One region of the Thalassolituus sp. UBA675 genome, then DNA from elsewhere that is predicted to be linked to it. Evidence: predicted binding sites of a transcription regulator. Region 1 holds the regulator's gene; each other region holds the start of a gene.
The links. The regulator FNR, encoded in region 1, switches genes on or off when oxygen is low (the NO sensors DNR and NnrR bind a similar motif). The targets are predictions, from matches to a motif close to TTGATNTANATCAA.

Region 1 (7,913 bases):
GATACGCATCGTCGAACGTAATTGCGACGGCACGCTCGGGTAAGGGCTCACCGGTCATGATCGACTGCAGCGCTTCTTCGAGGTTCACCACGGTCATGTTCTTTTCTTCCAGCAAGGTCATATGTTCGCGGAAGACCTCGGGTGTCACACTGGTAATGGCCGGGGTCGAAGCATTGACGTGGTGGTACTGCAGGATCACCAGTGCGTTTGCCAGGCCCGGAAACAGGGCGCTCATAATGAATACAGCAAAGATCAATCGGTGCGTCATATAGTCCTCAGAGTTGGCTCTCTATTCGTAATAGCTTCTATCGTGGTCAGCTGTTAGCCGTGCCGATAGCGTAATCGTTGATAGGCGGAGCTGACTTTGCGGAACGCCTCTGCGTCGCCGCCTTTGTCTGGATGATGCTGACTCGCCAGCCGTCGGTATTGCTGTCGGATGGTACTGAGATCTACCGGAGGCGTCAGCTCCAGCATAGCCAGATCATCGTCGTAATGTTCTGGTATGACCATGCGCTGCCAGAAATCGTTCAACAGGGCGTCGACGCTGGCCTGATCTGTATCCAGATTGTTCAGATCGAGATAATACTCAGCGAGTGCATCGTGTTGGTCGGGCAGGTCGCTCCCGCTGTCGGTTTTTAAAGGAACGAGTCCTATATCCAGTGCACTGATCTGAAGGTAACCCCGCGCATCCTCAAGCCAACGATTTCGCAATCGATACAGGGCATGCATGACGATGAAGTTAGCCCGGAACAGAGTCATAGAATCGCTCAGGGCATCTTCACGAAATATGCCTTGCTCTGGGGCCTGTAACCACCGGATCAGTTCGTATTCCGGGCACCGGTGTCCGTCGGCAAGGTAAGTCGCTAACAGGTCGGTGACCAGATTGAGAGTGTCTTCTTCCATGCACACAAGGTAGCACAGAGCGGAGCCGTCAGCTTCGTCTATCGGGGTCCGTTTCTTCGATCACGCGTCGGACAAAGCCGGGAAGGCGTGGACTGATGTGATTCAGACGCCTTGAGGTCACCGGATAACGACATCGCAGACGCTTCAGGTAACGCGACAGAGCGGGGATTGCTGGAACGAGCAGCGAAACGCCAAGGATGATCATCAGTAAACCAACGGGTACAGGCAATGGCAGAACGAGTAGCCCGGCAACGATCAGAAGGACGCCGCCGACAAGAGTTACACTGCGTCGGATCATTAGTTATGCTTTAGAAAAGCCTCAAAGGGCGCGTGCAAGTAGTGTGTGCGCTCAAACTACTGACCAGATGTTGCAATACGATGACCGAAAATAAAAAGCCGCTGCCGCGCCGGGCACACCTGATTACACCGGGCGGGCTGAAAGCTCTTGAAGACGAGCACGATTTTTTATGGCGCCGCGAACGCCCGAAGGTAACCCAGGAGGTCTCTGACGCAGCTAAGCTCGGAGACCGCTCCGAGAACGCGGAATATATTTACGGTAAAAAGCGCCTGAGACAGATTGATAGTCGTCTCAGGTTTCTCGGCAAGCGCATTGAGGCAGTCACCGTAGTCGACCGCCCGCCCACAGATCTGGATAAGGTTTTCTTCGGTGCCTGGATCGAACTGGAAGACGAAGAGGGCGAGATCCTGCGTTACCGTATCGTTGGCGAAGATGAGATCGACTTGCCGCATGGTTATATCAGCGTCGATGCGCCGCTGGCCCGTGGCGTAATCGGTAAGTTCGTTGATGATGAGGTGACGGTGCGCCTACCGAAAGGTGAGGCGACGTACTTTATTGCCAGCGTACGGTACGAGCGACCTGACTGGGATAAGCGGCCCACACCCGAGTTCTCGTAAGTGATCCCCGTACGGGAATATGACGCACGGGCAGGTATGAACTAATCTTGAGCAAAGGAGGTGCATGATGATGCAACGATGGCTGCTTACGCTGCTCGCTATACCGGCCCTGGCTCTGGCCGATAATCACGCGGCTCACGGTTCAGGTTCGAACTCAGACGCTAAAGATGCGCTGTCAGAAGCCTATGTAATGCCGGTCTGGGTCGATGCAGTGACTCAGGTTTGCCCGTGGAAATCGGAAGATGCTGAAGGGTATATCCGTCTGATTCGGAAGAAGAACGACGATGGTAGTCACGGGCTGTTCGTACAATGGATACGGAAAGGAATTGCGGGTGCCCCGACCTCGGCGGTATCAACGTTGGCCGTAGAGCCGCTTGAAAAAGACTATCTGGTCAGAATTGAAATGCCGCAGCCGACCCTGGCGCGGGATGCTTGTCGCCTCAAGGCGATGGCGGAAGATATGATGAATGAGCGACGTTACGAATTCGACCTGCTGCTCCGGGGGCCTGGCGACATGCAGGTCAATATTACGCGTATGCTTGGCGGCGGAGTCTGAGCGGGTCAGTCGTCCGACGCCAGAAGGTCAATGCGGGTACCCAGGTGGCTCTTATCCTGTTCGTCCTGCAGACCTTCGAAGTTCCACAGTTCGCGATCGCCCAGCTGTGATGGCGCAACGTTACAGACAGCGGCAAAGATGTTTTCACTGCGTCCTGGTTGTTCTTTCTCCCACTGAGCCAGCATTCCTTTGATGTTCTGACGCTGCAGGTTCTCTTGAGAACCGCACAGATTGCAGGGAATGATCGGGAATTCTTTCTCGATGGCAAACTTCTCAATGTCTTTTTCTTTGCAATACGCCAGAGGACGAATGAGAACGTGCTTTTTGTCGTCGCTGAGCAGCTTGGGCGGCATGGCCTTGAGCTTGCCGCCGTGGAACATATTCAGAAATAGAGTTTCGATGATGTCGTCACGGTGATGACCCAATGCAATCTTGTTGGCGCCAATCGATTCTGCATAGCCATACAGAGTACCGCGGCGCAGGCGTGAGCATAGCCCGCAGGTGGTTTTTCCTTCAGGGATGATCTCTTTAACGACGCTGTAGGTGTCTTTCTCGATGATATGGTAGGGCACGCCCACCTGTTCAAGGTAAGCCGGTAGGATATGCTCAGGGAAGCCTGGCTGTTTCTGATCCATATTGACGGCGATCAGCTCGAAGTTGACGGGCGCGCTCTTTTGCAGGCTCATCAGAATTTCCAGCATGGTGTAAGAGTCTTTGCCACCCGACAGACACACCATGATTTTGTCACCGTCTTCAATCATCCGGTAATCTTCGATGGCTTTGCCGACGTTACGACGAAGGCGCTTCTGGAGCTTGTTGAATTCGGTTCTGGATTTGCGTTCAGCTTGATTGGCTGCAGCTTCAGTAGCTTCTGCAGATAGCTCAGCGGCCGCTGGATCGAAGATCTCAGGCTGATAGCCTTCTTCAGGTTGTGAAACAGCAGATTCAGACACGTTCAATTCAGACATACAACACCCCATGCGTAGGGTGCGCTTTATATCAGAATGCGGTGCTTATATAAACATCAGGCCACAGCGTCACTGGATTCAACCAGTTCTTCATAGCGTTGCACGAAGTCCTGTACGCTCAGGTCGTCACGGGTGTGATAACAGTTTTTCCAGAGCGTTGCCAGATGCACCACACTGGCGCCACGGGGCAGGGTGAACTGAGGGTGGCGAACGTAGGCGAGCCAGGTAACAGCGGTCGCATAGGCGAGGTTTGTTGTTAGTTCAGCGTGCGGGTTCTCCAGGAATTCCCGTTGGCTGGCAATGCCTCGCACTTTACTGGCCAGTTCTGGCCGATCTGCAAGATAGTCATCCCAGATATGCCGGTGCGTCAGGCCATGCAGCCGGTAAATACCCGAGGTGCGTTGCCCCTCTGTTTTCAGGAATGAGCCCAGCTCAGACTCAATGGCTGCAGTACCCAGCAGTAAAAGCTCTGCGTCGGCACTGTTAGCGTCCAGTTTCTGCAGTGTTGGACGAATAACGTACGTCCGGAAATCATCAGCATCTATACCCATCAGAAACTCCAGAGGGTGTAATTTTGGCAGTCTCAATATCAGGAGCAATAAGCGTACCTGAATAACTGCCGGTACAGGCAGCGCCTGTTATCAGATGTTTACTCAATAGTACTGCCCAGTACGTGAAGCATAGTGATGCAGGTCTCAGGGGGAAGCAAATATTTGCGCACTGTGACCAATGTCTGATATAGCGAGCGAAAAGAGGATGAGCACGGTCCGTGTGCTCATTAGGATGCTAAAAGCCAAAATTTAAATCAGCTTTCTGCCTGATGCAGACACTCATCGTTGGCGCGTGTCAGGCCCGCGAGATCATACAGGGTGTCGCTGTCTTTCAGGATAATCTCTTTGCCCTGTGTTTCGATCAGTTCATTTTTCTGGAAGCGTGTGAACACTCGGCTGATGGTTTCTACCGCCAGGCCCAGGTAGTTACTGATGTCGACACGTGACATTGGCAGGCGGAAGTGAGTCGCTGAGAAACCACGACGCTGATAACGTTGCGAAATATCTAGTAGGAAAGAGGCAACACGTTCTTCTGCATTCTTCTTGCTGAGAAGCAGCATCATGTTCTGATCGTGCCGGATTTCAGTGCCCATGGTGGTCATCAGCTGACGACGCAAATCAGGTAGCTCATCCGCCAGTTGTTCAAGCTGCTGCAACGGAATTTCACATACTGTTGTGGTTTCGAGGGCTTTTGCCGTCAGCGGATACGTGCCTGCGTTGTAGCCAGACAATCCGATCAGCTCGCTGGCCAGGTGAAAACCTGTGATCTGCTCTTCGCCGTTACTTGCCAGGGTGTAGGTCTTCAGTGCACCCGTACGAACCGCGAATACAGACTGAAATTCTGTACCTTGCTGAAACAGCAGTTGGCCTTTCTGGATCGGGCGACCACGACGGATGATGTCGTCCAGACGTTCCATATCGCTTTCAGTCAGGGAAAGTGGCAGACACAGAGCATTCAGTGAGCAGGTCTGACAATGAGGCTGTGCTCCACGCATAGGAGCATTAACTGACGTTTTCATAGGCAAGAACGATCTCTAATACTTTAGATCAAGCGGCTGCGAACATGGCTGGTTGCCACACGGAGGCCAAAGTCCAGCAACCATAACCGATCAATAATAGGCCCGCAATATTTCGCGCCCACTGATGCCGAATAATATTCATCACGGATGCCGAGGCCAGCCCAGCGGATAAAATAGCGGGAAAGGTTCCGAGACCAAAAACAAACATGGTCAGGGCGCCCATCGCAGGCTGACCGTTAGCTGCTACCCAGCTCAGGGTGCTGTATATGAGCCCACACGGCAACCATCCCCACAACATGCCGAGAAGCCACTGGCTGGCTGGGTCTGAACGGCCCAGTCGTTTCTGGGCGTGGGGTTGAATTCTGCGCCAGAACAGTTGGCCAATTTGCTCAATGCGGGTGAGCCACAGTGCCCAGCGCGCGACGTAGAGACCCATTAATATGAGCATAACGCCTGCGATTGAACGTAGTGTGATCATCAGAGCTTCGTGCAGGCTCGACAGCCAAAGTCCGAGACTGCCAACAATCAGGCCTGCAAGGGTATAGCTGGTAATGCGGCCAAAATTGAACAGCAGTGAAGCCCGGACTCTGTGCTGGGTGTCCAGCTGTCCTGCTGCCGCGGCAACTCCACCACACATAACCAGGCAGTGGCTAGCACCAAATAAGCCAAGTAGCAGGGCGGTAAGGAGGGATAAGGGTTCAGTCATTCTTGGATTTTTTGGGTTCGCCGTCTGACTCTGAATCCGCGTCTGAATTGGTCTCAACGCTATCTTCGCGGCGCTCGTTCAGGTACTCATCATCATCGAACAGAATCTTGTGCGCGGGCGAATCCAGGTCATCAAACTGGCCGCCTTTCACAGCCCAGAAAAAGATGGCAACTGCAATGGCGAGCAGGGCAATCGACAGGGGAACCAGTACGTAAATAATATCCATGGTCAGCTCTCAGCAGTAAGTGCAGGTGGGCGACGGGTCAGTCGCAGAGCATTCAGAACGACAAGTAGTGAGCTGAATGACATGCCAATGGCCGCGGCCCAGGGCGGAACCAGACCGGCCGCCGCAAGTGGTAACGCGATCAGGTTGTATAGTAACGCCCAACCGATGTTCTGACGAATGACATTGCGGGTTTTATGGGAGACTGATAACGCATCAGCAATGACTTCAAGGCGGCCATTGGTCAGTAGGGTATCTGCGTTGGTTTTCGCAAGATCTGTAGCTTCATTCACGGCCAGCGAGACATCCGCGCCCGCAAGTACCGGAACATCATTAATACCATCTCCTACCATAAGAACAGTATCGCCCTTTTGTTGCCACTCGCGCACGATGGCAAGCTTATCTTCCGGGCTGAGGCCATTGCGGACATCGGTAATGCCGAGTTCATCAGCAACGAGGGTCGCAGATCGAGACGGGTCGCCGGTGAGCAGGGCGACTTCAATACCACGGGCTTTCAGTGTCTCGACCAACGGAGACGCACTGCGGCGTACTGTGTCATTGAGGAGAAACCAGGCCAACGGCTGATTATCATCGGCAAGCAATAACCACTGCCCTGATGCGCTCTCGGGCGGCAGAATTCCCTCCGGCCAGACGAAATCCGGGCGACCAAAACGGAATCTGTAGCCATTAACCTGACCACTGACGCCCTGACTCGGGTGGTGCTGAATATCTTCGGTAGGTAGCACCGGGTAGTGGCGAAACGCCTTAGCAATCGGGTGGCTGGCATGTTGTTCAAGCGATGCGACTACTGAGGCCAGAGTATCCTGATCCAGCTCCATCTTGTTGTCTGTACCGCCCGCAACAGGGCGGATTTCTGTCAGAGTCAGGTGCCCTAGCGTCAGGGTGCCGGTTTTGTCGAACACTACACGGTTCACTGACTGCAGAGTTTCCAGAACATGGCCTTTACTGATTAATAAGCCGCGTTCGCGCAGCGCCGTTGTTGCCGCTGTCAGAGTGGTTGGTGTAGCAAGTGACAGGGCACATGGGCAGGTAACGACGAGAACAGAGAGAGCGATAAAGAAGGCATGGTCGTTGCCCTGAAACATCCAGTAGCTGAACACCGACGCGGAGATAATCAGAACCGCGGCAACGAACCGACTGGCAATGCTGTCGGCAATAAGAGCGACTTTGGGCTTTTCCTGTTGCGCGCGATCCATCAGGCGAACGATGGTCGATAGCTGCGCATCGGCGCCGGTGGCCGTAACTTCCATCACGAGTGGGCTTTCGACGTTCATGGTGCCGCCGATCAGTGTGTCACCGGCTTGCTTGTTCAGTGGCATGTATTCGCCCGTCAGTGCCGATTCATCGACGGTGCTCTGTCCTTCAATCACAACGCCATCCGCAGGGACTGGGTACCCGGGTTTCAATAACAAACGGTCGCCGGTTGAAATGTCACCTGCGGCGATGATTTCTTCACCGTCCTGCGTTTGTTTCAGCGCTACATTCGGCAGAAGTGTCATCAGATTGTTGCCCGCTTTGCCCATTCGATGGCGGGCGCGCATTTCCAGAAAACGCCCAAGCAGCAGCAGGAAAGTGAACATACAGACGGAGTCAAAATAAACTTCGATGCCCTGGTTGAACGTGCTCCAGATACTGGCGCAGAAAGCGAGAATAATTGCCAGTGACACAGGTACATCCATGGTCAGATGGCGTGTCTTCAAATCGCGTATTGCCGCATCAAAGAACGGTCGGGCGCTGTATAACACGACCGGTAAGGTCAGAATCATCGAAGCGAAGCGCATAAAGACTTCGTACTGTTCGGCCATGCCGGCATACAGGGGCACCGCAAGCATCATTACCTGCATCATGCCGATACCGGCGACAGCGAGGCGCCGGATCGCTTTCTTGCCCTCGCGCTCGCGCTGCGCGTCGTCTTCTGTTGATGAAAACGGCGCGGCTTTGTAGCCGAGGCGGTAGATGGCTTCGAATATCTGGGAGAGCGCTATGTCGGTGTTATTCCACGCGACGACGAGGCGGTGGTTCGAGAGATTCAGCGTCGCCCGTTCGACGCC
Region 2 (7,913 bases), on a different contig from region 1:
CCGAGCACAGGGCAGTCATCAATACTAATCTGCTCGCATTCTTTGGCGCTACAGCCTGCCGGCGGCATGTCCGCCGGAGACTCCTCCGAGGTGGGCAGAGCGCCATGAATATCCGGTGCACCGGCTTTGTTGATAATACAGCCCATCATGCTGGCTTTTTTACCGCCAAAGAGACCGACCTGTAGCTTCAGGTCTGAACGGATCTGGCTGGCACTTTTGCCCTCTGCACTGGTGACCAGCAAAATGTCGGCACCCATGGCTTTGGCAATTTCAACATTAAGTTTGGCGGTATAGGGCTCGCTCCGGTCTGGTACCAGACCTTCGATGATCACCACATCGCAGCCTTCGGCCACCTGAGCGTGAAGGCCGACGGCATCCTCCAGAGTGCGATCCAGCATGCCATTACTGACCGACTGCTGAACATCCGCCAGTGCCATCGGTTCTGGGGTGTCGAGGTGGAGAACACTGCGGATGAGCTGAGTGGAGCGTTCGTTGGCCGAAGAACCTGGGGCGATCGGTTTCACAAAGCCGACTTTCAGGCCCTGAGCATCGAGGGCCTGAATCAGGCCAAGGCTGATGGTTGTCAAGCCGCTTTCAGTATCGGTCGGGGCGATGAAAATATTAATCATGGTCAGATGTCAGCCTGTATGTGTCCTGCGCGATCATGCGCTCTTCGTCGGTGGGAACTACCATGACCAAGGGGGTGCCCTGTTCACTGATTCGCCCGGTTTCGTTGCCGTTCGATTGGTTAAATTCGCTATTGAGACGATACGGAATGTTCTTCCAGCACGCCAGAATGCGCTGCCGAATGTTGGCCGAATGCTCGCCAATGCCGCCGGTGAATACGACTGCATCGGTGTGCGTGAAGTTGGTGCTGAGTGCAGCTAGGTGACGGGCAGTACGGAAGCAGAATGCATCGATCGCACGTCGCGCGGCTTCATCCCCCTCAGATTCCGCTTCAAGAAGAGTCCGCATGTCGTTGCTGAGCCCACCGGAAAGTCCTAACAGACCGCTTTCCCGGTTGAGCGAAGTCATCAAGTCATCGAGTGGCTGCTCCGCGGCCTTACTCATAAATTCAATCAGCCCTGGGTCAATATCACCACTGCGTGTGCCCATAACCAGGCCTTCAAGAGGAGTCAGCCCCATGGTCGTATCAACGGACTGACCCTGGCGGATTGCGCAGGCACTGCAGCCATTCCCTAAGTGAGCAATGATCAGATTGAGGTCTTCGGGCGACTGCTTTAACCGGCGCGCGGTTTCAGCAGCAACAAACCGATAACTTGTACCGTGAAAACCGTAACGGCGGACACCGTAATCTTTGTACCAGGCATAGGGTACGGCATAGAGGTACGTAGACTCAGGGATGGTCTGGTGAAATGCGGTATCAAACACAGCAACGTTGGGCACGCCCGGGAGTAATTCGCCGCAGAGTTCGATTCCCATAAGGTTCATCGGGTTATGCAGTGGTGCTAGTCCAGACACTTTCTTGAGTTCTACAATGGTTTCCTGATCCAGGGTACAGCTCTGGATAAAAGATTCGCCGCCATGGACAACCCGGTGTCCAATACCTCTGAGCCCTTTCAACTGAGCTTCCGCGGCCTTGATGAATGTTGTCAGTGCGGCACTGTGATCCATGCTACCCGAGGTCTGAAGTTCAATCTCCCCCGAGACTGACAACGAGGCTTGTTCTGTTCCCAGGCGGTCGGCATTAGCCTCTATAACCGGGTTAGTTTCTTCAGCGTTATTGTATAGGGCAAGCTTGAGAGAGGAGCTGCCACAGTTAACTACCAGTACCGAGCCTTCCATCGGTGTTTATATCTCCTGTCCGTATGTTGAGTCGGGGTTAGCCTGGCCGGATATTCTGGCTTGCCAGGTACCCCAATAATCTCAGGGTGATATCGCCGTCGTGCTGTAAAAGTCGCTCTTTATGGAAGCGGAGGCTGTAACGACTGCCCTGTGCTCCGGGCTCCGCTCGAACGATCTGAGCCGGGATATTCTTCAATTCATGTTCTGCAGCGGAAATTGTCAGGTTGACCCGTGCGCCAATTGGCAATTGCCCCTGGCTTATGACTGTTATGCCGTCGGTGGAAAGCCAGGTTACTGTGCCTGAGATACTGCGTCGCTTCAGAGGAAGCCAGTGATGACGAAACAGCGTGACCTCGATATGTGACTCTGTCATGAATCTGAGGTTTCCGGCTGATCGTACTTTCCCAATTTGTTGAATCTGATCATGCTGCGCACTTCATCTATGTATTCATGGCCTCGTTCGGAATAACTTTCGAGCCCACCTGCGACCACAGTGCCGCTGGCAAAGCCTTTGCTTTTCATTGCTTCTGAGCGGATGCGGCGTAATTCGCGATACGCGTCATGGCGGTTAATGTTCAACATGTAGCTGCGCACGCTGGCGTACGGACTTTTGAAAGAAGCCACTTCGTGAAATGCATCGCCTGCTCGCTGCTCAGGCACAATACCGCAGCCCTTGCTGAAGCACCACTGACCAAACAGATTGTTACCTTTCACGGCAAACCTTGAAGTTCCCCAGGCCGATTCGTTGGCTGCCTGCGCCATGGCGAGGCTTGGCGGGACCGGAGCTACGCGCACTAACAGGCGTTCTATCAGCTTACTGGTCTCTTTTACGTCCTCGAGTCGGTACTTTGCGGCCAACGTCTGCAAAAATTCGTTCGCTTTGTCATCCAGCTCGTCGTACTTCCCATACTCCTTTATAGCGAGAAGGGCTGAACGTTCGGCCATAATCTCCCGGTTCGCTTCATCTGCCAGGCGTTCGATAAATGAGAAGAAGGCCTGCTTCTTTTCTTTGACATTGGTGTATGAAGAAAAGTCCGGGAGTTTCTCTTTGCTGATCGTTTTATCCACGGTGAAGTCTGTTGCGACATCGGGTTGATTGCTGCATCCGGAAAATAGAAATGCCGCTATCACGAGGCCATACAGACAGATCGTACGTACGAACATAGGGAGAAACTCCTCTTAAAAACATGAACTTAGTTTATCAGGTTCCTCTGTGGGGGTTGAAGGTGCCTGTAACAATGGCCTTCTGCAAGTCACTGCTGGGGCCCGGAATAGGACAAATCGGGTTAAGGTTGACAATATCCTGACGGAAAAAAGTGCTTAACTTTTAATTTAACTGGCGTCCAGTAATTAAACGTTAAATTTTATTAACAAGGCGCAAGAATACGATATGCTGGCCGATAATATTCAAGGCAGGTTTGAGAGTTTTCAGTGCAGACAGTGAACGGTTTTGCGACTCAGACCAGCCTAACTTGGACAACGGTCGGGGCACCGGAATATGGCAACAGAACCCATTATTTTAATTGCAGATGAGACTCTGTCTGTGCAGGCTCAGCTTGGTGAAGCGCTGGGTAAGCAAGTATCGCTGGTAAGCGCGATGAATCAGGAGCAACTGGATTACTGGATCGATCAACCAGACCGCAAGCCAGACCTGTTAGTCGTAGATCAGAATTTTACCGGACAGCAATTGTCGCGCTTCTGCCATTATTGGAAGCAGGACCCTGAAACCCGTCAGATCGGTCTGATTGTGATGGGCCCTGATGATGACGATGTGGAAATCTCTTCACTGGGTGCAGGTGCTGATGCGTATCTGCGTAAGCCGCTTAATTCTCAACTGTGCCGTCTCCGGATTGATCAGTTATTGGCAGCGCGCAAAGAAATGCAGCGTCTGGAATCATTGTCTGTTACTGATGGCCTGACTGGTATCGCAAACCGCCGCTATTTCGATGATTTTCTGAAAGCCGAATGGCTGCGAGCGAAGCGTGAGGGCGGCAATATCGGCCTGATCATGGTGGATATCGATCATTTCAAAGCGTTTAACGACCACTATGGTCACCTTGAGGGCGATCACTGTCTGCAGAAAGTAGCAGCGACGCTGAAAGAGCAGGCGCAGCGCCCGCGGGATCTGGTCGCCCGCTTTGGCGGTGAAGAATTCGCGGTGGTTCTGCCATCCATTCATTTTGATGGCATGAAAGTGGTGGCGGATCGAATCCGTTCTTCACTGACAGAAGCAGCCATGCCTCACGAAGCGTCGGATACCAGTGATATTCTGACGGTAAGCATGGGACTGGCATGGGCAGAGCCGTCTTCGTCTGACAGTATGGAAGCCTTGATTGAAGCAGCAGATGAAGCCTTGTATGCGGCTAAAGCAGGCGGGCGCAATCGTTACAGCGAGACGGTTGATCTTGCTTCTATCCGGTCGTTGATGACCAATTGAAAGACAGGGGGCAATTAGCCCCACTGTCGGATTCTTCAGCCGCGCAGAATGCGGCTGAGGAAGCGGTAGTTCATATCTTCCCGGCGCAGCAGAATCATAGCGTCGGCGACTCCGAAGTCTGCATCCAGGTACGGTTCACCACAGATTTTTACGCCAATTCTCAGGTAGGCCTTCAGCAATGACGGAACCAGGGACTTACCGTCGAGTTCAGTATTGGTCGCAGGCACCGGAATTTTGGGAACAGCGCGCAGGTTGTCAGGGGTCATATGTTTTTCACGCAGATGATCCATGATGGCGTTGGCCTGCTCGAAACCACCAGATACAGGAATTGAACAACACCCCATCAGGTAGTCGATGCGGTTCACTTCCATATACTCTGCAAGGAATCCCCAGAGATAGCCAATGGCGGCACCCGTGCGGAAATCAGGATCAACACAGGTACGACCGATTTCCATGTACGTCTTGCCCGGTTTCAGGACTTTACTCAGGTCAAACTCGGTAGACGAATAGAAGCCGCCGGCGCGGGCTGCCAGGTCATTGGTCAGGATACGACTGTAGGCAACGACGGTATCGGTATCGTTGTCCTTTACGATCAGGTGCATGCAGATGTCATCGAAACGATCTTTATCGATGCCCATGTCCGCGCCTTGAACGTCGGCACCCATGTCTTCGGCAAAAACACGGTAACGGAGCTCAAGCGCCTGACGAATCTCACGCGGATCTGAAGTAATGCGTGCCACCATGCCGGTTGCTGGCTCTGTGGCTCTCAGTTGGGCATTAGACTGTGCCATGTGTTTTCCTGTTTCTTTTTTCACGCCGGAATTTATAACAGTTCTGTGACAAACGGATGACATTTCCGTGCAGAACCTTACCTCTCGTGTGGCCTGTCAGAAAGCGGCTATCCTAAGTGCATGGAGGTAATTATGAAACCTTTGTTACAGATATTTTTATTGTTTTTCTGTGCGTCTTCACATGCTGTCCCCTATATCAGTCCGGAAGCAGCGATTGAGGTACTCAATCGTGATTACGCTGGTGAAACTTTATACTGGAAACCAGCTTCCTTGCCATTGACTCTATCGCAGTCAGATCGCAGCGCTGAGGCCAGTCAGCTGGCGGAACTCTTCGACATGGAGTTGATCGGGCGTGAGCGGAAAATTTCGACTGAGGAAATAGAAAAAGGGCGCAAGCGTGTGGTCGTTGCCTGGCGTTACTACTGGTTAGATGACGCAGTTACTGGGATGCCATACGGTACGCGGCGTGTAAAGTCTCTGGTGACGATGACGGACCCGATCGAGCGCGATGCCCGATGGTTTGTCGAAGTAAATATTCGGTGGTTTGTCGACGGTCTGGCAGACTGGATCAGCGAGCCGGTCTTCAGGCGTGCAAGACCTCTCAGGCGCGCTATGGAGTCCGAAGAAAAGCCCTTTGAAGCGACCCTTTACCTTGAGTACGTCGATCACCACTGGCGTTTGTGGCAGCCAGAGTAGGTCTGGTGCCACATCGTTCGATGCATAGCTCTGGCAGGGCGATAAAGCGATTCAGATGGCCTTAGAAAACCGCGGAGTTTCGTTCTCATCCCGGTATGCATCAAACGCCATACATACCTGACGGACCATCAGGCGTCCGGCATTGGTAACACTGATGGCTTCACTTGTAACCGTCACCAGTCCATCCTTTTCCATTTCACGCAATTGTTCTGTCGAGCGACTCAGATAGGAGCGGCTGTCGATGGCAAAGAGTGTATTCAGATCATCGAACTTAACCGTCAGATGACAGAGCAGGCTCATAATGACTGTCTTTCTGATCAGGTCGTCTGTGGTTGATGAAACTTGCCGCATCGTTGGAAGCAGCCCCTTGTTGAGTTGCTCGCCCCAGTTGCCCAGGTCCGTCTGGTTCTGGAAAAAAGAAGAGCCAATCTGACTGATGGAAGACACGCCGAAGCCGATCAGGTCACAGTTACCATGAGTGGTGTAGCCCTGGAAATTACGGTGTAGCTTGCCTTTCTGTTGAGCAATGGCCAGCTCATCGTCCGGTAGGGCGAAGTGGTCCATACCTATGTATTGATAGCCCGCTTGATCGAGCCTGGTGATGGCCGTACCGAAGATGGCCAGCTTCTCAGGCGCATCCGGGAGGTCCTCTGAGTTAATGCGACGCTGAGGCATAAAACGCTCTGGCAGGTGAGCGTAATTAAAGATGGAGAGTCTGTCCGGGCGCATATCGATGATGCGCTCCAGTGTCTCGGCAAAGGTTGATCGGGTCTGGTGAGGTAAACCATAGATAAGATCAATATTAATAGACCTGAACCCCAGCGCCCGCGCGTCTCGCATCACAGCCTCAATCATTTCCTCTGGCTGAACACGGTTCACAGCAATCTGCACACGCTCGTTCAGATCCTGAACACCAAAGCTGACGCGGTTAAAGCCTAGGTCCCGTAGGGTCTTCAGGGTGTCAGGGCCCAGCTCTCGAGGGTCAATTTCAATCGAGAAATCTGAACTCTCGTTATCCTGAAGGCTGAACCTCTGACGAACGTATGTCATCAGTTGTCGCAACTGATCATCACTCAGGTACGTTGGCGTGCCGCCCCCCAGGTGCAGTTGCTCAACCGGACGTGAGCGGTCAACCAATGCCGCTTTCAGATCGATTTCACGGTAAAGCTCTGCCAGGTAGGCTTCTGCGCGGTCTCTGTGTTTTGTCACTATTTTGTTGCAGCCGCAGTAGTAACAGACGTGACGGCAGAAAGGGATGTGAAAGTAGAGCGATAGTGGTTTATCAGAGTCAGCAGCCAGCGCGGAGCGCTCACAGGCATCAGATGTCGCCGGTGTAAATTCCACCGCTGTAGGATAAGAGGTGTATCTCGGCCCGGCGCGGTTATAACGCTGGATCATCAGTGGGTCCCAAGTAAGGTGTTGCGACATGTGCTGGCCTGTTTTTTGAATATTTGAATAAGTATTGAAGAAGTAAGTGACGATGAATTAGCAGAAGAATACGCTTGCGATCAGCCGGGCATCTTGTCCTGAATCAAATCACGGGTAGATTCAAACGTCTCTTAGTCGGTTACTGATGGATGCTGCCAACAGCCTGATGAGGAATTTGGCGGGTTTGGTCTGGTGCTGGACAGGATAGTCCCTTAAAGTGTGGGGGATTGTTGAGGTTAGGCCTCTGATGGCCTTGATTTTATCAATGATTGATCGTTTTATAGTCGCTTTCCTGACTATGTACATGAAGTGCAGCGAAAAATTCTAATAAACATGCGTACATGATTGGAGCATTTGGGGTCAGCTATGCCTAAAAAGCCGTTTACACCGGAAGAAATTGCCGCGCAGCGCGAACGAATTATGGACAGCGCGTCGCACGTGATGGCTGAGGTTGGCTTTCATCATCTGTCGATGCGAAAACTGGCATCTCAACTCGGGATGACAGCAAGCAACATCTATAACTATTTTCCTAACAAAGAATCTCTGTTCGTTTTCACCCGTCGCCGCGGTTTTGAAATGGCGTTCCAGGATATTAACGAGCAGATGAGTCAGCATCTTGACCCGCGTTCGGCACTCTATAACTTTGCCGGGCACCTGATTCAGTTTGCGCAGCGCTCACCGGGCTATTACCAGCTGATGTTCCAGCCACCCAAAATGACGCTGACGGACCCGGAAGTTGTCGATCGTGACGTGCT
Region 3 (7,913 bases), on a different contig from region 1:
CAGACCGCCCAATGCGAGCAGCATCAGGCTGACAGTACAGTTACCGCCAACGTAGGTTTTAACACCTGACTCAATGCCTTTTTCGATCACATCTTTGTTCACTGGGTCGAGCACGATGATGGCGCTATCATCCATACGCAGCGAGGACGCAGCATCAATCCAGTAACCGTTCCAACCTGATTCACGCAGCTTACCGTACACTTCTTTGGTGTAATCACCGCCCTGACAGGTCAGGATCACGTCCTGTGCTTTCAGCGCGTCGATATCGAATGCATCTTCGAGCGTGCCGCAATCTTTACCTGCAAAGTCCGGAGCAGGCTTACCTTTTTGGGATGTGGTAAAAAATACCGGGTTAATCTGATCGAAGTCTTTCTCTTCCTGCATGCGCTGCATCAGGACAGAGCCGACCATTCCGCGCCAGCCGACCAGGCCAACATTCAACTGTGACATGTAATTAAACCTCCTGCAGGGCGGCTACAACCGCTTCGCCCATTTCAACGGTGGAAACTTTCTGCATACTTTCAGAGAAGATGTCGCCAGTACGCAGACCTTTATCGAGCACGTTGCTTACTGCCTGCTCAATCGCATCAGCAGCCGCGCCTTCACCCAGTGAGTAACGCAACATCATCGCAGCTGACAGGATAGTTGCCAATGGGTTAGCAATGCCCTGACCTGCAATATCAGGCGCCGAACCATGACATGGCTCGTACATACCTTTGTTGTCTTTATCCAGAGAGGCGGAAGGCAGCATGCCGATAGAACCTGTCAGCATTGCTGCAGCATCAGACAGAATGTCACCGAACATGTTCCCGGTAACCATAACATCGAACTGCTTAGGTGCACGTACCAGCTGCATCGCCGCGTTATCAACATACATGTGTGACAGTTCAACTTCTGGGTATTCTTTGCCCACTTCTTCCAGAATTTCGCGCCAAAGCACGGTCACTTCCAGAACGTTCGCTTTGTCGACTGAGCACAGCTTTTTGTTACGCTTCATTGCCGACTGGAAAGCTACGTGAGCAATACGCTTAATTTCAGACTCGCTGTAAACGTAGGTGTTGTAGCCTTCGCGCTCGCCGTTTTCCAGAGTGCGGATGCCACGTGGCTTACCGAAGTAAATACCACCGGTCAGTTCGCGTACGATCAGAATATCCAGACCAGACACCACTTCAGGCTTCAGTGAAGACGCGTCCGCCAGCTGTGGGTAAAGAATTGCAGGACGCAGATTACCGAACAATTCCAGACCAGAGCGCAGGCCCAGCAGACCTTTTTCAGGACGCAGTTCGCGATCTTCCAGGTTATCCCACTTAGGACCACCCACTGCGCCCAGCAGGATTGCGTCTGCGGCGCGGGCTTTGTCCATGGTTTCTTCTGGCAGTGGCGTACCATGTACGTCGTAGGCAGAACCACCGACCAGGCCGTCCACCAGCTCCAGACCGAGATTGAATTTTTCGTTCGCTACGTTCAGAACCTTAACGGCTTCTGCAACGATTTCCGGGCCAATACCATCGCCTGGCAGAATCAGTACGTTTTTGCTCATTTCTATTTCCTGTATGCACGCCGACCTTCTGGTCTGACGTGATAATTTTGTTAACCCGGGTTGTCACTGGGGCTTTTAATCCAGCTCGCCGTAAACCCATCCATGGGGGCTCCCTTGTGCTCTCCGACCACCATGGATGGTGGAAGTGCCGGGATCTGTATGGAACAGATCTGGCCATGGCACAAAGGGCTGGCTTAAAAGCCCCAGCAACACCCCTTAAATATTCCTAGCCGCAAGAGCTGTTGTTTCGATACACATACTCGTCGGCTTCTACAGTTAGAGTGAGTCGCATATCCGCTCGGGGACTGTGTGCCGTAAGGCCGAATCTGTTCCCGACAGATTTCGGCATTTCCTCCATCCCTGTAGGTCAAACACGGCACCCGAGCCTACAGGGACGTATTCACGGCGAGTCCCAGAGTGGAAATCGAATCACTCTTTTAGCGGCAGCTCCCCTACGCAAACAACCAAGGAGAGCTTGCGCGACGCTTCTCCTCGTACGCTTTAATTTCGTCAGCGTCCTGCAACGTCAGACCAATATCGTCCAGACCATTCAGCAGGCAGTGACGACGAAAATCGTCCACTTCAAAGGCGATCTCTTCGCCCGATGGCGTAACCACTTTCTGGTTCTCAAGATCGACAGTCAGCTGATAGCCTTCATTTGCTTCAGTCTCTTTAAACAGACGATCCACCGTCTCTTCATCCAGAACGATCGGCAGCAGGCCATTCTTAAAGCTGTTGTTGTAGAAAATATCGGCATAGCTTGGCGCAATGATCGCACGGAAGCCAAAGTCTTCCAGCGCCCAAGGTGCGTGCTCACGGCTTGAGCCACAACCAAAGTTTTCACGCGCCAGCAGCACGGATGCACCTGCGTAGCGAGGCTGGTTCAGCACGAAGTCAGGATTCAGCGGACGACCACTATTATCCGCATCCGGCTGCCCCTCATCCAGATAACGCAGTTCATCGAACAGGTTCGGACCGAAGCCAGAACGTTTGATCGACTTCAGAAACTGCTTAGGAATGATCATATCGGTATCGATGTTGGCGCGGTCCATAGGAGCGACAACACCCTGATGTACAGTAAATGCTTTCATCTCAGGTTCTCCTATTAAAATTCACGCACGTCGACAAAGTGACCAGCAATCGCAGCAGCTGCAGCCATCGCGGGGCTCACCAGATGCGTACGACCGCCGTAGCCCTGACGACCTTCGAAGTTACGGTTAGAGGTGGAAGCACAATGCTCACCGCTGCCCAGCTTGTCGGCGTTCATCGCCAGACACATAGAGCAGCCTGGCTCACGCCATTCAAAACCAGCTTCTTCGAAAACCTTATCCAGGCCTTCTTCTTCTGCCTGAGCTTTCACCAGACCAGAGCCCGGTACGACTAAGGCCTGAATCAGGCTGTCCGCCACTTTACGACCTTTCGCAACTTCAGCAGCGGCACGCAGGTCTTCAATACGGGAGTTCGTGCAAGAACCGATGAATACACGATCCAGCTTAATGTCCGTGATTTTCTGACCCGGCTTTAAGCCCATGTACTCATAAGCACGGGTAAAGCCTGAACGCTCCACATCGTCTTCAGCGTCTTCAAGCGTTGGAACCGTGCCATCAACGGTCGTCACCATCTCTGGAGAGGTACCCCAGGTCACCTGTGGTTTGATGTCTTCGGCGCGAATCTCAACGACTTTATCGAACTCAGCATCGTCATCCGACTTGAGGTCAGACCATGCAGCGACGGCTTGTTCCCACTGATCTGCTTTAGGCGCAAACGGGCGACCTTTCACGTATTCAGCAGTGATCTCATCGAACGCTACCATACCCACACGGGCACCGGCTTCGATCGCCATGTTACACATGGTCATACGGCCTTCCATACTCATAGAGCGGATAGCAGAACCACCGAACTCCATGGCGCAACCGTTACCACCGGCGGTACCGATGACACCAATCACGTGCAGAACCACGTCTTTACCGGTAATACCTTTGCCCAGCTCACCGTCGACCTTGATCAGCAGGTTTTTCATTTTGCGCTGAATCAGGCACTGAGTCGCCAGCACGTGCTCAACTTCGGAGGTGCCAATACCATGCGCCAGTGCAGCGAACGCGCCGTGGGTTGCCGTATGGGAGTCACCGCACACAACCGTCATACCCGGCAGCGTCGCGCCCTGCTCTGGGCCAACGACGTGCACGATGCCCTGACGCTTGTCGGCCATTTTGAATTCGTTAATGCCAAAATGATCGCAGTTGTCGTCCAGAGTCTTAACCTGAATACGGGATACCGGATCCTGAATACCTTCGATACCTGATTTACGCTCAAGTACGGTGGTCGGAACATTGTGGTCAGGTGTCGCCAGGTTAGCGTCTAAGCGCCATGGCTTGCGACCTGCAATACGCAGACCTTCAAACGCCTGTGGAGAGGTCACTTCGTGCAGAAGCTGACGATCGATGTATATCAACGCTGTGCCATCTTCACGGGTTTTCACCACGTGCTGATCCCAGAGTTTGTCGTAAAGAGTCTTGCCGGCCATGCTCGGTACTCCCATCTCTTTAGTTAGGTTCTCATCATTAATCACTTGCTGAATGATACCTGAGCTGATAAACAACAGAAATTCATATTTTTTCTAGTTTGAATTCCTACTGGGAATACCAGCTACTATTTAGTATCAGCTCTTCCGGGGTGTGACATGGATACACAATCGTTAAAGGCGTTTATAGCAGTCGCTGAGCAAAAGTCATTTTCAGCAGCAGCAGAGTCTTTGTATCTGACGCAATCGGCGGTCAGTAAACGTATCAAGCAACTGGAAGAGCAGCTAGGCACCACTCTATTTGATCGTCACAACAGAACCATCAGCCTGACCGAGGCTGGCGAAGCCCTGCTCCCCCGAGCGCAACATATTCTGGATCTTGTATCAGACACAGAACTTGAACTGGAGAATATATCCGGCGACATCAGCGGCAGCCTGACCTTAGCGACCAGCCACCATATCGGGCTACACCGACTACCGCCTGTTCTCAGGAAATTTGTACATGCTCACCCAAATGTGGATCTCGACCTGCAGTTTATGGGTTCTGAGCGTGCATACCAGGCGGTGAGACTACGTCAGGTCGACCTCGCACTGACAACACTGGAGCAAACACCTAAAAGTGACATTGCTGCCATCCCACTCTGGCAGGACGATATGGTATGCGTCTGTGCAGCCAATCATCGGCTGGCTGACATCCCCCAGGTCTTACTTCAGGACCTGTCGTCCGAGCCCGCCATATTGCCTGAGCCAGATACGATTACCTATCAGCTCATAAACAATGTCTTTGCTGCCGAAGGACTGACCTTAAAGGCACCCATGCCTACCAACTATCTCGAAACCATTAAGATGCTTGTCTCGGTCGGGATGGGCTGGTCGGTGCTGCCCTCATCAATGGTGAATGATGACGCTTTAACCGTAATCAACTGGCCGGGGACGAGTCTTCGCCGACAGCTTGGCGCCGTATTCCTGAAACATCGAACGCAAAGCAATGCAGCTACCGCACTGATGGACCTCCTGCACGCCAGTGCCGACGACTAAAGTAAGAACCTGACCGGCCAATAGGGGTCGTACCTTAAGGCGATTTACCTTAAGACTACTTACCTTGAGGCAGAGCAAGACGCTGACACCTGAAAGCGATATGCTCACTAAGAGAACGGACTACGCCATTGCGGCGCTGAGGAGAATATCATGCTCGATATCAATCACATTCTGGTAGTGCTGGATAAACACGACGAAGAGCAGCCTGGCCTGCAGCGCGCATGCTGGCTGGCGAACGCGCTTGATGCCGACCTGACATTAATCACCTCAGCCTGGGACAGCTTTAGCGACCAGGCCTCACAATTGGCAGACACGACCGCAAGTAGTGTGAAGCAAGCCCTCCTGCGTCAGGCGCAACTCTGGCTGGATTCGCTTACTGAGCTGGATAGCTGCAAAGGCCTGCGCGTAAATACAGAAGTTCATTGGCAGAAGCACCTGCACGATGCCGCCATTGAATCGGCTCGCGATACGGAGTTTGACCTGGTTATTAAGTCGACTCAGAAACACGGCCTGATCGATCGGCTGTTCTCGCACTCTGACTGGAACCTGATGCGCCACTGCCCGGCGCCTGTCATGATGGTTAAATCATCCGATGCCTGGAAGCACAACCGTATACTCGCCAGTATTGATGCCACCAGCTCAGACAAAGGGCACACTCTTATCAATGACAACATTTTGTCTTATGCAGAGCATCTGGCTGATCACTTTGATACGGACCTGCATATTGCAAACGCTTACCCTATGGTCGCTGTCGCCCTCGCCATGGTGCCTGAGGTTTCTCCACCAGAAGACATTCAGAATTACATTACTGACCAGCATAAAGAGGCAACAGCTCGCTGGGCCGAAAAGTTCAACGTCGCTGAAGATCATGTCCACGTACTTGAAGGTGATGCTGAACAAGTCGTGCCGGATGTGGCCGCAGAGATTGAAGCCGATCTCGTCGTCGTTGGCACTGTCGGTCGCGAAGGTCTGAGCGGTGTCCTGATTGGCAACACAGCAGAAGCGCTCGTCGATAAACTCAGTTGCGATGTATTAATCATTAAACCCAAAGACGGCGTTAATCCTGATATTGAATAGCCCACATATCGCGTAACCCCGTAAGTCGAGAGAATATGAAATCCGCTGATAAGCAGACAAAGAACCTCCTGATTATTGCGCACTGCCCCTCTGAAAATCTGGCCCGTCTCCGTGACGGGCTTATTTCTGGCATAGAAAAAGCTGGCGCTAATCTCACATTCACCGCCAAAGCACCGTTAGATGCAGGCGTCGATGAACTCATGCAAGCCGAAGGAGTTATCTTATTAACCCCTGAAAACCTGAGCTATATGTCAGGTGCAATGAAGGACTGGTTTGACCGCGTTTATTACCCGGTGCTGGACAACAAACAGGGACTCCCCTGTATAGCCATCGTACGTGCAGGCCACGATGGCACAGGCACTGTCCGCGCCCTGCAAACCATCACAACCGGATTACGCTGGCGCTGGGTTCAGGAACCAGTGGTGCTCAGAGGTGCGTGGCAGGAAGCATGGCTGGACGAAGTCGGTGAGATTGGTGAGGCCATCGCAACCGCTCTGTCAGAAGGTATTATTTAGCAGGATAAAAAAACGCCGACCCGAAGGCCGGCGTAGAGGGGGAGCAATCATAACGGTTGTTTTGCAACAACCGTAAGCTCAGATACGACATTCACGTATCAGTTCCTCAAAGTTTCATTTTCTTAAGCCTTTTTTTAATAAAACTTCTTCGATTTCGACAAGACACGCCGGATCATCGATAGTTGACGGAGTTTGGTACTCCTCACTGTTAGCGATGTTGCGCAACACCTTACGCAGAATCTTCCCTGAGCGGGTTTTCGGTAGACGCTGGACAACCACAGCATGACGGAAACTGGCAACGGCACCGATGTTGTCACGCACTCGCTGAATGACTTCGGACTCCAGAGTCGCTTCATCGATTGTCACACCATCTTTTAACAGAAGAAGACCCAGGGGTTCTTCGCCTTTGAGGTCACTGGCCTGGCCAATCACAGCGCACTCCGCAATTGCATCATGACCAGCCACAACCTCCTCCATTTCACCGGTCGACAGGCGGTGGCCTGCGACATTGATGATGTCATCGGTGCGCCCCTGAACAAACAGGTAGCCATCCTTATCGATGTAACCACCATCACCCGAAACGTAGTAGCCGTCGAAGGTACTCAGGTAACCATCCACAAAGCGGTCGTGATTGTTCCAGATCGTTGGCAGGCAGCCCGGGGGCATAGGTAATTTGATGGCAATACTGCCCTGCTCACCGGCAGGCACAGGCTTGCCGTGACCATCCAGAATTTCAACATTAAAACCAGGAGACGGACGCGTTACCGAGCCAGGCTTCGTTTCCGCAAGACCATAGCCCACGTGATTTCCCGCAATAGCCCAGCCAGTTTCCGTCTGCCACCAATGATCAACGACGGGCCGTTTCAGGTGCCCGACCACCCAGTCGTAAGTGGGTGGATCAAGGCGTTCACCGGCCATAAAAATGGTTGTTAATGCGCTGAGGTCGTACTGTCCGGCAAGAGCACACTCCGGGTCTTCCTTCCGTACAGCACGAAACGCCGTTGGTGCAGCAAATAAGGCCTTCACCTTATATTCAGCACACACCCGCCAGAAGGCTCCAGCGTCTGGTGTTTTAACCGGCTTGCCTTCATAAAAGACCGTAGTACAGCCGGTAATCAAAGGCGCATAAACAATATACGAATGCCCAACGACCCAGCCCACATCCGATGCCGCCCAGAAGACATCCCCCGGACCTATGTTATAGACGGAATCCATGGAATAA
Region 4 (7,913 bases), 300 kb from region 1:
CCTGCAGCCACCAGTGATGAATGCTGAGCAAGCACATGAGTACCGTCAGCGCATCATGTCGAAGGTGCCACAGGGGCTGAATTTTGATCCTCTGATGGTGTTGTACCTTACCGACAACACTACGCCGGAGATGATTAAAGAAGCTGCAGAAGCTGGCCATATCGTGGCGGTTAAGCTGTACCCAGCAGGTGCGACGACGAACTCAGCTTCCGGTGTTACTGATCTGGGCAAGCTCGACGAGCTGGCTGATGCCCTGACCGAGCATGACATCAAGTTACTGGTGCATGGTGAAGTGACACACAGTGACGTCGATATTTTCGATCGGGAGAAGCGCTTCCTGGATGAAATTCTGTCGCCTCTCGTCAGTCGCAATCCTGACCTGAATATGGTCGTTGAGCACATCACAACAAAGGATGCTGCTGAATTTGTGAAAAGTCAGGGCGACAATGTTGCTGCGACCATCACCGTTCAGCATCTGGCGTATAACCGCAATCACATGTTGGTCGGTGGCATCAAACCGCACTACTACTGCCTGCCTATTCTGAAACGCAACATCCACCAGCAGGCATTGCAGGATGCCGTCGTCAGTGGCAGCAGCAAATTTTTCCTGGGCACGGACAGTGCGCCTCACGCTAAGGGCGCAAAAGAAAGTGCCTGTGGCTGCGCGGGTTGCTACACCGCCTATGCTGCGATCGAACTCTACGCAGAAATCTTCGACGACCTTGGCGCTCTGGATAAACTTGAAGGTTTCGCCAGCCACTATGGTCCCGACTTTTATGGATTGCCACGCAACTCCGATGAAATTACATTGATTAAAAAGGACTGGCAGGCTCCACATGAGTTGCCTTTCGGTGACGATGTCATCGTTCCACTTCGTGCAGGCGAAACCCTGCGCTGGAAAATCGACTACTGACACCGGACAACTAAGGACCGACATGACAATTGAAGAGAAACAGGAAAAGTCGTTGATGGCACAACGCTTCCGCGGGTTTTTACCCGTGGTAGTCGATGTGGAAACCGGTGGTTTTAATGCCGACAGCGACGCCCTTCTCGAAATCGCTATGGTTACCCTGAAAATGGATGACGATGGCTATCTGCACCCGAACGAAACGCTGAGTGCAAATATTCACCCATTCGATGGCGCAAACCTCGAACAGGAAGCGCTCGATTTCACCGGTATTGATCCATTCGATCCAGAACGGGATGCTGAATTTGAAATTGATGCACTCACGCCCATGCTGCAGACCGTACGTCGTGAAATAAAGCACTATGGCTGTAACCGAGCGGTACTGGTGGGACATAACGCGCACTTTGATCACGGCTTTCTGCGTGCAGCGATAGATCGCAACGACATCAAGCGTGATCCGTTTCACCCATTCTCGTCGTTCGATACTGCGTCTATTGCAGCGATCGCGTTGGGGCAGACGGTACTGGCTAAATCCTGCAAGGTCGCCGGTATTGAGTTCGACAACAACGAAGCTCACAGCGCGGCGTACGATACCTTCAAAACCGCTGAACTGTTCTGCTACATCGTTAACCGCTACAAAGACCTTGGCGGCTGGCCATTAGCAGAAGACGACGCCTGATGGATCACGAGTTCTGTTACGACGAATCAGGCGAACTGGTTGTTCGTCTCGACATGGGGCAGGAAGTCACTGCCCTGTGGCTGAACACCGACATCATTCCCAAACGGGACATGACGTTTGCCCTGCTCGATCTGATTAATGATCTCGAAAGTGGCACCTTTAACGAAAAGCTTCTGGCCACGCCAAAATTTGAGGTTATGTTCAGCGAGGGTGAAGTCAATGTCACCCGCCTTACCGCGGACAGTGACGACGACCTGGATGAAGACGCAGGGCTCAGCACAATGGAGCTGACGTCAGGATGCGGCCTGGAAGACTTAAAAGCCGTTGTTGAAAGCTGGATTCAGTTCCGTTACTGATACTCAGGAAACAACCGGTTAAACGCCTAATTAGACAGACTGTCTCAGAAACTCACCTTTAAGCACACTGTCTTCCCGTTAGTATGAAATAAATTATTTACTAACAGGAGCCGGTCAATGAGTGACACTACCTACACGCCCCCCGAGGTCTGGACCTGGAAACCAGGCAACGGCGGTCAGTTCGCAAATATTAATCGCCCTGTTTCTGGTGCAACTCACGATAAGGTTTTGAGCAAAGGCGAACACCCTCTACAGCTTTATTCACTGGCTACACCTAATGGAGTGAAAGTGACTATTCTGCTGGAAGAGCTGCTTGCCGCCGGCGAAAAAGGCGCCGAATACGATGCCTGGCTGACGAACATTCTCGAAGGTGATCAGTTCGGCTCCGGGTTTGTTGAAGTAAACCCTAATTCGAAAATTCCAGCATTAATAGACGAGTCAGGTGAGACCCCGGTACGGGTTTTCGAATCGGGCTCAATTCTGCGCTACCTGGCAGAAAAATTCGGACGCTTTATTCCGGAAGCTCATGCTGCCCGGACCGAATGCTTTAACTGGCTTTTCTGGCAAATGGGCGCGGCGCCGATGCTTGGCGGTGGTTTTGGGCATTTCTACGCTTACGCCCCGGAAAAATACGAATACCCGATTGAACGATTCACGATGGAAGTTAAGCGCCAGCTGGATGTGCTGGACAAACACCTCGCCAACAATACTTATATGGCAGGCGATGAATACTCGATTGCCGATATCGCTATCTGGCCCTGGTATGGCGAGCTCGCTCAGGGCAACCTGTACGAGGCTGGAAAGTTTCTCGACGTCACGTCCTACGAGCACCTGCAACGCTGGACGAAACTAATTGCTCAACGCCCAGCGGTCGAACGTGGCCGCAAAATTAACCGAACCTGGGGTGAGGCATCAGAGCAGATCCCCGAGCGTCACTCCAGCAAAGATATGCCAGAGTGAGCTGGTACGTGTAGTTAGTGGCTTCTGCTGACTGCACTCTTAGTCGCGAATATCCCAGGCTTCAATGGCCTGGAGATATTCGCCCATATCATGATCTTTGATTCCGTCAATGCCAGCTTCACGCAGATCGCTGAGAGCGCCATCGACATAATCAAGAAAACGAAACCAGAAACCTGATTCGCGATAAATTTCTTTTTCTTCAGAAATATAAAGATAACTGCCAATATGGCTGTAGCCCATCACCCGGGCAGGCACGCGTGTCACGATATCGTTGTTGTTGTGGAATCTGAAAAAACGCGACTTGCACTCCATATTAAATATCTGAGCAGTCTCTCGTGTCATCGCCCGCGGCTGGCCAAAGGTATAAACACTGGTGAAGGGTTTGTCCATCTGCACAAAGTGCGCGGCAGCAATCGTCGCCATGGCTCCCCCGAGGCTATGCCCAGTCAGAAAAACAGGGCGCTTTTTCTCACTCTGTAGCTCAAGACAACGCGCAAACATAGGCGCCCAGACATCTTCGCAACACAACCAGAAACCACGATGAAATTCGCCAAAGAGCTGCGGTGTAGAAAACGCATTAAGGTTATCAAGCCAATCAGCTAATTCGTTTGTGCCGCGAAACGCCATACACAGATAATCGTCGTGTTCGACGAGAGCAGCTTGCGCCGAGTTCTTATCAACTCCCATAACAGAGCGAAAGCCGTCATCATCTTGCTTAAGCCCAGCCAGAATCGTGGCTTCATTAGGCAGTTGATCACAATCAGAAGTGCACTCGTATACTGCCTCAGCAATACGCGCCATCCAGTAAGCATTATGTTTGTCGAGTTTGGTGTTATACGGTGAGATCGCTCGCATTGGACTGTCCTTAGCTGCTCTTCTATAAGTCAAAGAGCAGATATATGACAGCGGCGAATAACAGGTCTATGACACTCTGCTCTGGCTCAGCCACTCAATAGGTGAGACACGACAATTGACCTGCATTGACCACCAATAATGCGACATACTATTTTTAGTGGCGTGCTGCGACCACCCCAAAAGAAAGGGAAATTAATGAATAGCGAGCAGTTCCCAGAGGCTGCTGCGCCCCCCCAGAGTCAGCTCCACTTCATCGCCGATCTGCAAGCCACTCAGGCGCCGGGTTATTGGTGCTTCCTGATTAACCACCAGTATCTTCTGACCTTCAAATTCCAGTTCCCGGCCACCAACAGGAGCAATAAATATGTTTCTTTCCTCGTCGTTTTCAGAAAGCAGTGCCACACAGGCGCCCATCCGCACCGAGTCATACTCACTGAAATCCGGAGCGACCCAGCGGCTCAGGTTTATTCTGGCCTGTTGCAGTTGGAGAATTCTCTCAGACTGCCCATGGGCGAGATAAGCCGCCTCCAGCGCCAGAGTATCGTACTGGTTCTCGGGCTTATTTTCGCCATGCGAGGCCGTTGCATGTGCCTCACCTGCGGCCGCTAATGCGGCATTGATCTCTTCGTCGAGTGATCTCAGTAACGCGTCTTTAAGTAATTGTTTATTCAACTATTTATCCCACCAGCACTGTGTCATCATCGACGTAAATTCCCAGATTCGGAACTGCCTTATGACTCTGCAGAAGTATAACGCACTGCGCGAGCAACTGAGCGATACTCAATACCTGTCGGTAGAAATGCGCGATGCTCTGCCAGTGATCCTGGTTCGCCATACCGACTTCAGTGCAGATCTGGCGATACAAGGCGCACAGCTGCTGCGCTTTGCCGTCCAGAGCGAAGAGTGGCTCTGGCTAAGCGAGGCTGCAGAATATAAAACCGGCACCTCTCTGCGTGGTGGAATCCCCATCTGCTGGCCCTGGTTCGGTGATGCTGCTAAGAATCCGTCATCTGTGGCAGCACATATCACCGGTGACAATGCACCAGCACACGGCTTCGCCCGCTCTCAGGACTGGAGCTTGACCTCTGTCGCTGAATCTGACTCAGACATTGTACTCAGCCTGTCTCTTGAGAATCCCGCACACCCAGCCTGGAACGGCGAGGCCTCACTTAAACTTGAGATAACCATGTCGGCTTCCGCGCTGACACTGGCTCTCACAACAACTGCCAGGCAGAAAAAGGTCACAGTCTCTCAGGCCTTGCATACCTATTTCCCTACGACCGATATTAACCAGACCAGCATCGCCGGACTTGAAGATGAGTCATATATCGATGCCCTCGATGGCTGGGTAACCAAAACGCAGAACGGACCTGTTGCATTCGTCGAAGAAACCGACCGGATTTACGCGGTGAGCCGCGATCTCACCCTGAAATCTCCCGGCTCAACCATGATTTTAAGCGGAAATAACCGCACTGCGATTGTCTGGAACCCGTGGATTGATAAAGGAGCACGCCTGAGTCAGTTTGAGAATGACGCCTGGAAAAACATGTTCTGCGTTGAGTCCGCGGATGTTATGGACGCCGCAGTATCGCTTGAGCCTGGCGAAAGCCATACTTTGCGCATGACCCTGGTTAACCGATCAATTTAGCCCGACGGTTTGATTTGGCATAGGCGGCAGTGAGGTATTGCGCCGTCACCTGATCCAGTGTGTGAATGTGCTGAGTAAACCATTCAGGTAATATGTCCTGCAGGTACCTGAGCAATGGCTCAATGTCCTGAGCCGCGACATATCCCTTGAGAAGCTCAGTCATCTCCAGCAACACACGATCGTGCTGTTTCTTGTGTAATTCGAAACCTGGAAAGTGCGTCCTCTGCATTTCACGCTCTTCGTGTGCAAAATGCTCCTGGCAATGCTGAACTAGCCGTTTGAAGTGCTGAATCGAGAAGGTGCCCATCGTAAGCGCTTGTTCTGCATCATTCATGAGTCCCACAAAGGTCTCGTGTTCACGATTCATAAACTGAACAGACAACTGCGGGTAATCCCAGAACATCATGGACATAACTGCCCCCCCGAATTAATACCCTTATCAACAGGCTCTATTGTGTCCTAATTGGAGGGCATTGGCTTGATGTGAATCAAGCAGCGTGACAAATCCGGACAATTCGCCAAAAGCAGGCTAATAGCACTTAACAAGTAAGATGAGCAAATTAACAGTACTGCGCCACATCAACGATCGTACGCCGTAACCAACGATGCGCCTGATGATGCTGTAGCAAGGGGGACCATGCCATCTTGAGCTCGAACGGAGGAATCTTAAACGGAGGCTCTTTCACCTGCAGAGATGCTGACTCTGCCTGCATATCGGCTACCTTCCGAGGCAAAGTAGCAACCAGGTCATTGTTGAGCGCGAGTAACGCTGGCATCTGATAATGACGGGTAAATACAGATATTTTTCGTTTATGCCCCAACTTAGATAATGCATTGTCTACCCAACCCAGGCGCACGACCTTTTCCGGATCGATACCGACACCTGCGCCCATACCAGTTTTACTTACCCAGATATGCTTACTCGCCAGGTACGCGTCCAGATCAAATCGGTCAACATTGGGATGGTCTGGATTCACCAGACAGACGAAGTCATCCTGCCAGAGCGCCATCTGGTGAAAGGATTGAGGCATCTCATCAAAGCGGTTAATTGCCATATCGACTTTACCTGCTTCGACATCTTTAAACGTCACATCAGAAGGGGTGAGTACATCGAGAATAACATCGGGGGCATCACTGCGCAGACGCTTCACCAACTCCGGCACCAACGTAGATTCAGCGTAGTCACTCACCATAATCCGGAAAACGCGATGGCTGATTCTTGCGTCGAATTCCTCTTGAGGTTGCAGCGCCATCTGTAGCTCGCCCAAGGCTTTACGGATTACTGGCTGTAGCTCCTGAGCACGCTCTGTTGCTGTCATACCATCAGAAGTTCGCACCAGCAGAGGATCGCCAAACAGGTCTCTCAGTCGACGTAATCCATTACTCATAGCGGGCTGGGTAATGCCCAGCTGTTGAGCAGCTTTGGTTACGCTGCCTTCGCGAAGCAATACATCAAGATAAACGAGAAGATTGAGGTCAATACGATCAAGATTCATAGCAATGCAACGCAATAGGACATAGTCGCGAAGGGTACACTATTCATCTGAAGAATGAAAAAAAGAGAACTATTGATTAGGGTAATAGTTAGAGAATATCTCGTCCTGCGTGGCTCGTATGTCAATTTTGGCGAGCCCTTGATTAAGGATTTCAGCAAGGTCAGCGCTGCCCTCGTTGAAACAGACGTAGAGAGACTTTATCTCCAGCAGCGTTTGATGAAACAACAACTGATCCTGTACTGCATTGAGTTCCGGATTCGTTGCCAGTAAATAAGCGAATACGTGTTGATCAATAACCGAGAGATCAACCCGGCCGTAAACGAGTTTCATCAGATTGGTAACATCTGTCATAGCTTCACTGACATTCAGGGTCTGTTCAATAACCAGTTCATCAAACTCTATGGTATTGGCATACCCCTGAACGGTGCCTATGGTGTATGGCGTCAGATCCTCGAGCTTTTTCCAGTCGACTACCATATCAACCCTCTCTGCAAGGCCAAGAGGCCCGTATCCAACCGGATCCGAAAACACGATGCCCTCATTGACGTCTTCACGATAATACTCCGGGAAGAAACCATCCAGGCCGTAACTGCCATCGCTGCCCATTTTGACGGCTCTCTCCCATGGGTAAAAAATTACCTGAAGCTCATATCCCATGGCTGCAAAGGCACGACGCACTACTTCTGTAGTCGCCCCTTGATTCTTGAGTGTCTTACTGGTGTATGGCGCCCATTCCAGAGAAGCGAGTCGTACGACCTTTTCTTCTGCGACCGCAGAGAACGACATTCCCAGCATAAAAGCCAGAGAAACTACAATCCGACTCAACATAAGCCCTGTCCTGAATGAATAACTACTGGTTAAGAATATGCTAAACATATAAGAACGCCTCTCTTTTGTCTGTAAAGACAGTCAGAGAGGACAAAAAAACGGAGCCCTGAGGCTCCGTTTTCTGTCACAGATGGCGGTGTTACAGAGATCAGTCGAGATGCTCTACACGGATGCGGGTGATCTT

Region 2: a site for FNR is predicted at 7,252-7,265, ahead of hemN (oxygen-independent coproporphyrinogen III oxidase). Genes of this name have one in related genera too.
Region 3: a site for FNR is predicted at 5,164-5,177, ahead of uspE (universal stress protein UspE). Genes of this name have one in related genera too.
Region 4: a site for FNR is predicted at 5,884-5,897, ahead of B3007_RS10815 (bacteriohemerythrin). Genes of this name have one in related genera too.

The regions. Positions count from the first base shown of each region.
Region 1 is NZ_DBNJ01000026.1:324,324-332,236, forward strand. Features, by position in the region: gene B3007_RS12200 (polysaccharide deacetylase family protein) at 1-268, opposite strand, end outside; gene B3007_RS12205 (DNA-J related domain-containing protein) at 322-903, opposite strand; gene B3007_RS12210 (PGPGW domain-containing protein) at 932-1,201, opposite strand; gene greB (transcription elongation factor GreB) at 1,282-1,818, shown strand; gene B3007_RS12220 (hypothetical protein) at 1,886-2,374, shown strand; gene ttcA (tRNA 2-thiocytidine(32) synthetase TtcA) at 2,380-3,342, opposite strand; gene B3007_RS12230 (hypothetical protein) at 3,399-3,893, opposite strand; gene fnr (fumarate/nitrate reduction transcriptional regulator Fnr) at 4,148-4,912, opposite strand; gene B3007_RS12240 (sulfite exporter TauE/SafE family protein) at 4,941-5,618, opposite strand; gene ccoS (cbb3-type cytochrome oxidase assembly protein CcoS) at 5,611-5,844, opposite strand; gene B3007_RS12250 (heavy metal translocating P-type ATPase) at 5,847-7,913, opposite strand, start outside.
Region 2 is NZ_DBNJ01000024.1:95,619-103,531, reverse strand. Features, by position in the region: gene pta (phosphate acetyltransferase) at 1-629, opposite strand, end outside; gene B3007_RS10030 (acetate/propionate family kinase) at 622-1,806, opposite strand; gene B3007_RS10025 (PilZ domain-containing protein) at 1,844-2,179, opposite strand; gene B3007_RS10020 (glucosaminidase domain-containing protein) at 2,176-2,970, opposite strand; gene B3007_RS10015 (GGDEF domain-containing response regulator) at 3,305-4,243, shown strand; gene B3007_RS10010 (GNAT family N-acetyltransferase) at 4,279-5,034, opposite strand; gene B3007_RS10005 (hypothetical protein) at 5,167-5,730, shown strand; gene hemN (oxygen-independent coproporphyrinogen III oxidase) at 5,782-7,158, opposite strand; gene B3007_RS09995 (TetR/AcrR family transcriptional regulator) at 7,525-7,913, shown strand, end outside.
Region 3 is NZ_DBNJ01000009.1:299,198-307,110, reverse strand. Features, by position in the region: gene asd (aspartate-semialdehyde dehydrogenase) at 1-450, opposite strand, end outside; gene leuB (3-isopropylmalate dehydrogenase) at 455-1,540, opposite strand; gene leuD (3-isopropylmalate dehydratase small subunit) at 1,993-2,631, opposite strand; gene leuC (3-isopropylmalate dehydratase large subunit) at 2,646-4,064, opposite strand; gene B3007_RS05160 (LysR family transcriptional regulator) at 4,221-5,099, shown strand; gene uspE (universal stress protein UspE) at 5,250-6,176, shown strand; gene B3007_RS05150 (flavodoxin family protein) at 6,212-6,691, shown strand; gene B3007_RS05145 (propionyl-CoA synthetase) at 6,806-7,913, opposite strand, start outside.
Region 4 is NZ_DBNJ01000026.1:25,198-33,110, reverse strand. Features, by position in the region: gene pyrC (dihydroorotase) at 1-913, shown strand, start outside; gene rnt (ribonuclease T) at 936-1,586, shown strand; gene B3007_RS10840 (YacL family protein) at 1,586-1,942, shown strand; gene yghU (glutathione-dependent disulfide-bond oxidoreductase) at 2,060-2,902, shown strand; gene B3007_RS10830 (lipase family protein) at 2,942-3,757, opposite strand; gene B3007_RS10825 (GreA/GreB family elongation factor) at 3,950-4,429, opposite strand; gene B3007_RS10820 (D-hexose-6-phosphate mutarotase) at 4,491-5,405, shown strand; gene B3007_RS10815 (bacteriohemerythrin) at 5,389-5,817, opposite strand; gene B3007_RS10810 (LysR family transcriptional regulator) at 5,966-6,901, opposite strand; gene B3007_RS10805 (substrate-binding periplasmic protein) at 6,971-7,729, opposite strand; gene B3007_RS10800 (homoserine dehydrogenase) at 7,878-7,913, opposite strand, start outside.